Regions from separate parts of the Pararhizobium sp. LjRoot255 genome, predicted to be linked through region 2. Evidence: riboswitches for the same ligand, from Rfam matches in the RefSeq annotation. Region 2 holds a riboswitch; the other holds the start of a gene.
The links. Region 2 has a riboswitch for thiamine pyrophosphate ahead of thiC (phosphomethylpyrimidine synthase ThiC). Riboswitches for the same ligand answer to the same signal wherever they lie in the genome.
Positions count from the first base shown of each region.

Region 1: linked by a shared signal. The riboswitch ahead of thiB (thiamine ABC transporter substrate binding subunit) and the one ahead of thiC (phosphomethylpyrimidine synthase ThiC) in region 2 are both predicted to bind thiamine pyrophosphate.

Region 1 is NZ_CAXUPQ020000001.1:1,825,549-1,828,958, reverse strand. Features, by position in the region: gene ACSQ2W_RS08935 (MarR family winged helix-turn-helix transcriptional regulator) at 1-263, opposite strand, end outside; gene ACSQ2W_RS08930 (MDR family MFS transporter) at 385-1,887, shown strand; TPP riboswitch at 2,152-2,269, shown strand; gene thiB (thiamine ABC transporter substrate binding subunit) at 2,310-3,320, shown strand; gene thiP (thiamine/thiamine pyrophosphate ABC transporter permease ThiP) at 3,352-3,410, shown strand, end outside.
Region 2 is NZ_CAXUPQ020000002.1:561,209-564,618, reverse strand. Features, by position in the region: gene thiC (phosphomethylpyrimidine synthase ThiC) at 1-1,519, opposite strand, end outside; TPP riboswitch at 1,615-1,753, opposite strand; gene ACSQ2W_RS21730 (GntR family transcriptional regulator) at 1,927-2,595, shown strand; gene bioB (biotin synthase BioB) at 2,838-3,410, shown strand, end outside.

The DNA.
Region 1 (3,410 bases), on a different contig from region 2:
GCGCGCGAGGGGTCGATCCGCATCAGCTCGGCGATCGTGCCGACCGTGACCTCGGCATCGGGCTCGGCTCGTCTGACGGCATCGAGAACGTCGAGATGCGAGATTTCCATATCCGGAGCAACGTTGTCGATTGCCAGCCGCGCCAGAACCCGGCGGCCGATCAGGACCCGCCAGCGCGACATTGAGCGGCCGATCAAGGCGCGGCTTTCGCGCGCATCGTCGTCTGTGGCTACAGGGCTTTCGGCAAAATTCGTGTGCTTCATGGCGTAATCATAACAAACCCCCAGGCGTGCGGGAAGCGGGAAGATGATATTCGCATAAACATGCCATTGACATTTATATGCTATCAGCACATAAATCCTGCACCTCAACAGGAACAATCCCATGGACATGCACGCCACCCCGGCGCCGCTCGTTTCGAGCCACGCTCTTCGCCTGACGCTCTTCCTCTTCCTGATGACCGCGCTGTTCATGGCGACGCTGGACAACCAGATCGTCGCGACGGCGCTGCCGACCATCGTTGCCGAGTTCGGCGAGATGGAGCGGTTCGGCTGGATCGGATCAGCCTATCTGCTCGCCACCTGCGCGGTCATGCCGCTCTACGGCAAGCTGGGCGACCTGTTCGGCCGCAAATATGTGATGCTTGCCGCGGTGGCGATCTTCACGCTGGGCTCGGTTGCCTGCGGCCTCGCCGTGTCGATGAACACGCTGATTACAGCCCGCGTGCTGCAGGGGCTTGGCGGCGGCGGCATCATGGTGTCGATCTTCTCGGTCACCGCCGACCTGTTCGAGCCGCGCGAGCGCGCCCGCTACCAGAGCTACTCCAGTCTTGTGCTGATGGCATCCGGCGCCATCGGCCCGGTGCTCGGTGGCACGATGAGCGACCTGTTCGGCTGGCGGTCTATCTTCCTCGTCAATATCCCGATCGGGTTGATCGTGCTCACCGGCCTGTTCTTTTTCCTACCCTATCGGCGACCAACGCGCCTGCCGAAGATCGATTATGCCGGCGCGCTTCTCATCGCCGGCGCGGTGACCAGTGTCGTGCTTCTGGGCGACGGCGCAGAACTGTTCGGCTCACTGTTTTCGCTCGGAAGCCTTGCGGTTATAGTGATCGGTGCGCTCTGCGCGATCGCCTGGGTGCTGGTCGAACGGCGTGCGCCGGAGCCTATCGTGCCGCTGACACTGTTCCGCAACCCGACCTTCAGCCTGATGCTGGTGATTTCGCTCATGAGCGGCGCCGTTGGCATCGGCATGGTCAACTATTTCGCGCTGTTCCTGCAGACGACGACGGGCCTGACACCGTCGGCGGCCGGGCTTCTGTTCATCCTTTTGACGGGCGGCATCGTCGCCGGCTCGTTGACGGCCGGACGGCTGATATCGCTCTCCGGCCGCTACAAGCCGTTCGCGATCGTCAGCGCCAGCCTGACGGCCCTGGCCTTGCTCCTGTTCACGCAGATTGAGCCCGGCACGCCGCTCTACATCATCGGCGCCACCATGGCGCTGCACGGCATCGGCATCGGTTTCGGCCAGCAGGTGCCTGTCATCGGCGTGCAGAACGTGGCGTCGCGCGGCGATGTCGGCGCTGCCACCGGTGCCGTGACCCTGTCGCGCATGGCAGGCGCCTCGATCGCGATCTCGATCTACGGCGCGACGATCGCCGCCGGACTGGCACGCGGCGCAGTCTCGATCCCCGGCGTCGAGGACATCGAAAAGCTGACACCGCTGATGCTTTCGGCGCTGCCGGAGGCAACCCGCCGGCTGGTCGCCGAAAGCTATACGGCCGCCTTCCAGCCGCTGTTCCTGACGGCCGTCGGCATCACGCTGATCACGCTCGTCTCGGCGATCAGCCTGAAGGCGGTACGGTTGCCGCAGAAGCCGGCAGCTTGAGGGGGCGGTGGAGTTCCAGCTTGGGGCAGACTTTACCCCCTCTGTCACTCCGTGACATCTCCCCCACAAGGGGGGAGATTGGCCGTGTATTTTTGTGCCTCCCTTACCGGCACATTTTGAGCACGGCTTTATGGAAAAAATGATCTCCCCCCTTGTGGGGGGAGATGTCACGAAGTGACAGAGGGGGGTGATGCCCCACGGCACATTGACGCCCGAGGCTCCAGCGGCCTCTTGCCAAGCATTTCGCGCAAGTCTAAATCTTCTCCTGCTCTAACGGGGTGCCGTTTGTCCTACCTGGACGATCGGCTGAGAGGCTTCAAGCAGCCAACCCGCGGAACCTGATCCGGTTTGTACCGGCGGAGGGATTAGACGGCACGTTTCAGCGCCCTAACCCCAACCACTTGGATTTAAAGGAGGCGCCGATGCGCAAAGCATTCATTCCAATTCTTGCGGCGATTGCTGCAATCACCACATCGTCTTCCGCGGCGGCCGCCGACAAGACGCTGACCGTCTACACCTATGAAAGCTTCACCAGCGAATGGGGCCCGGCCGCCAAGGTCGCTGAGGCCTTCGAAAAGACCTGCGACTGCAAGGTGGAGTATGTCAGCGTCGCCGACGGCGTCGAACTTTTGACCCGGCTGAAGCTCGAGGGGTCGGCCTCCAAGGCCGATATCGTGCTCGGGCTCGACACCAATCTCGTCTCCGAAGCCAAGGCGACCGGCTTTTTCGCGCCGCACGGTGTCGATACGTCCGCCGTCAAGGTTCCCGGCGGCTTCTCCGACGATACGTTCGTTCCGTACGACTACGGCCATTTTGCCGTGATCTACGACACGCAGGCGATGAAGGAGCCGCCGAAGAGCCTGAAGGAGCTGGTGGAGGGCGATCCGAGCCAGAAGATCGTCATCGAGGATCCGCGGACCTCGACGCCGGGCCTCGGCCTGCTTCTGTGGGTGAAGTCGATCTACGGCGATCAGGCCGGTAGCGCCTGGGCGAAACTCAAGGATCGCGTCCTGACCGTGACGCCCGGCTGGTCGGAGGCTTACGGCCTGTTTACCAAGGGCGAGGCACCGATGGTGCTGTCCTACACCACCTCGCCCGCCTATCACATGATCGCGGAAAGCACCGACCGCTATCAGGCAGCCTCGTTCTCGGAAGGTCACTACATCCAGATCGAAGTGGTTGGCATGACGAAGACTGCCAAGGACCCGGCGCTCGCTAAGGACTTTCTTTCCTTCGTCACCGGACCGGACTTCCAGTCGATCATCCCGACGACCAACTGGATGATGCCGGTGGCCGCCACCAAGGAGCCGTTGCCGGAGGCCTTCGGCAAACTGGTCCATCCGGAAAAAACTTATCTAATGTCTTCCGACGAAGTTGCCGCCAACCGCAAGGCCTGGATCGACGAATGGCTCGCTGCCATGAGCAAGAACTGAGCTGCGATTGCCCGGCGGTCTCGAAAAGCGTCTGACAGTGGCCGCCGGGGCACTCTGCCTCGGCGGCATCGTTCTGTTTGTCTGCCTCGC
Region 2 (3,410 bases):
GCCCCTTGGCAAGGTCGGCGGCGTGAGCGGCGATCTTGTAGGTGATGACGCCGACCTTGACGTCATTACGGTCGGGCAGGCCGAGATGCTCCTTCGGCGTGACGTAGCAGAGCATGGCCGTGCCGAACCAGCCGATCATCGCGGCACCAATGCCCGAGGTGATGTGATCGTAGCCCGGCGCAATATCGGTCGTCAGCGGCCCGAGCGTATAGAACGGGGCCTCGCCGCAGACTTCCAACTGCTTGTCCATGTTCTCCTTGATCTTGTGCATCGGCACGTGGCCGGGGCCCTCGATCATCACCTGGCAATCCTTTGCCCAGGCGATCTGGGTCAGTTCGCCCAGCGTCTCCAGTTCGGCGAACTGCGCGGCGTCGTTGGCATCGGCGATCGAGCCGGGACGCAGGCCGTCACCGAGCGAGAAGGAGACGTCATAGGCGCGGCAGATGTCGCAGATTTCCTCGAAATGCTCGTAGAGGAAGCTTTCCTTGTGGTGATGCAGACACCACTTGGCCATGATCGAGCCGCCGCGCGAGACGATGCCGGTGACGCGGTTGACGGTGAGCGGGATATAGTGGAGCCGCACGCCGGCATGGATGGTGAAATAGTCGACGCCCTGCTCGGCCTGCTCGATCAGGGTGTCGCGGAAGACCTCCCAGGTGAGATCCTCGGCAATGCCGTTGACCTTTTCCAGTGCCTGATAGAGCGGCACCGTGCCGATCGGTACCGGCGAGTTGCGGATGATCCACTCGCGGATGTTGTGGATGTTGCGGCCGGTCGACAGGTCCATGACGGTATCGGCGCCCCAGCGCGCCGCCCAGACCATCTTCTCGACTTCCTCGGCCATTGACGAGGTAACGGCCGAATTGCCGATGTTGGCGTTGATCTTCACCAGGAAATTGCGGCCGATGATCATCGGTTCGGATTCGGGGTGATTGATGTTCGCGGGGATGATCGCCCGCCCGCGCGCAACTTCCTCGCGCACGAACTCGCCTGTGACGTGATCCGGGATGCGGGCACCAAAACTTTCGCCGTCACGAACAAGAGCCTCCTTAGCGGCCTTGCGCCCGAGATTTTCGCGGATGGCGATGTATTCCATTTCGGGGGTGATGATCCCGGCCCGCGCGTAGGCAAGCTGGGTGACGGCCTTGCCGTCCTTGGCCTTCAGCGGCCGGTTGCGGATAGGAAATTCCGGCGTCAACCGTTCGCCTGTGGCAAAGCCGTTGTCTTCGGGTTTGACATGCCGGCCCTCATACGCCGCGACGTCGCCGCGCGCCGTCACCCAGGCCTGGCGCAGTCGCGGCAGCCCGGCGTCGATCGAAACGGTGAGCGTGGAATCGGTGTAGGGGCCGGAGGAATCATAGACCATGACGGGCGGTTCGCCCGACGTTGGATGAAGCGCGATCTCACGCATCGGCACGCGGATGGCTGGATGCAGTTCGCCCGGAACATGGACTTTGCGGGAGGCCGGCAGCGGGCCGGTGGTGACAGTGGGAGTGAGGTTTTTTGCGGCAACATTCATGGTTGAGGCTCCAAATTTTAGGTTGGAGACCCAGTCCTTTAGAGCCGGAATGATGGAAAGACGCTGACACGAATCCGCAAGCGGAAAATCGAATCGTGGCAGCGCTTGCACCGTCCCTACGCCAGTATGAACTGGATCAGGTTCAACGGGTCACTGCGCTGCTTGAGGGCGGCAAGGCCACCTTTCGCGCCAGCAGAATCTCAGCCCCTTGTCGGGACCCCCCTGGTGAATGTGGTCAGTAAGGCATGGTTCTGGACGATGCGTCAAGGGCTGTTGGCGCGGCCGTTGGGATGGCACGGCAAGCGGCGACCGCCTCTTGTTTTGTGTGCGTGCGGCAAGCTGTGAAGACATTTAATGTTTTCAGTCTTTGTCTCGACAGCGCGTCTACGGCAAATTATCTATAAAAAATGACCTCGACGCACGAAGATACCATTGCCAGCCGCATCAGCCGCATCCTAGCCGATAGGATCGTGACCGGCGAACTCGATCCCGGCACGAAGCTGAGGCAGGATCATATTGCCGAGGAGTTCGGAACGAGCCATGTGCCCGTGCGCGAAGCCTTCCGCCGGCTGGAGGCGCAGGGGCTTGCCGTCAGCGAGCCGCGCCGCGGCGTGCGGGTCGCATCCTTCGATCTGAAGGAGGTTCGCGAAGTGGCGCAGATGCGGGCGGCGTTGGAAGTTCTGGCGCTTCGGCATGCGGCGCCGCACCTGACGCCATCGATCCTCGATCAGGCGGAAGAAGCGACGGTTGCCGGCGACAATTCCCGCGACGTTCGGTCCTGGGAGGAGGCCAACCGCCGTTTCCACAGTCTCATTCTTGCCCCTTGCGGCATGCCGCGCCTCTTGGCCTCGATCAACGATCTGCACGCTGCCAGCGCCCGCTTCCTGTTCGCCAGCTGGCGCTCGGAATGGGAAGTCCGTACCGACCATGACCATCGCGCGATCCTGACATTTCTGCGTCAGGGCAACGTCGAGAACGCCGCTGCCGTTCTCGAACGCCACGTGCAGTGGATCGGGCAAAAACCCGTGCGGAACGCTTCCGGGACGACGCGCGAGGCATTCGCGATCGTTGGCTGACCACCCGGTCCGCCGGTCCCGTCAGTGTTGCCTGACATGCGCCAGGAGCGTAACTCGTGTTGCGTCCTTAAACTCTCTCTGTGATTGTAATTTTATGGCCGGTCAACGAAAGGGCGCTTGCGTTCGATTGCGCCTCAATAAATTATAGATAATATCAAGTCTTATCTATACTGAGCTCACAAGCAGGCGCGACGAAAGGGAGTAGATCGATAATGTTGCACGAAAGCACAGCCGCAGACCGCATGGAAGCGCCCATCACCATCCCGATTGAATCGATATCTGTCGCTCAGGCAAAAATTATCTATAATTTGCCTTTCAATGATCTGCTGTTTCGGGCCCAGACCATTCACAGAGCGAATTTCGATCCCAACGCTGTGCAGATGAGCCGGCTCTTGTCGATCAAGACCGGCGGTTGCGCCGAGGATTGCGGCTATTGCAGCCAGTCGGCGCATTCTCCAACCGGCCTCAAGGCCTCCAAGCTGATGATGGTCGAACAGGTGGTCGCCGAAGCCCACAAGGCCAAGGCCGAAGGGGCCACCCGCTACTGCATGGGGGCCGCATGGCGCAGCCCGAAGGACCGCGACATCGACACGTTGCTTGCCATGGTCGCCGGCGTAAAGGCGCTCGGCATGGAGACCTGCATGACGCTCGGCATGCTCTCGCCGGCCCAGGCCAGCGCGCTGGCCGAGGCGGGCCTCGATTATTACAATCACAACATCGATACGTCGGAAGAGTTCTACTCGCAGATCATCACCACCCGCACCTTTGCCGACAGGCTGGAGACGTTGTCGAATGTGCGTGAAGCGGGCATGAAG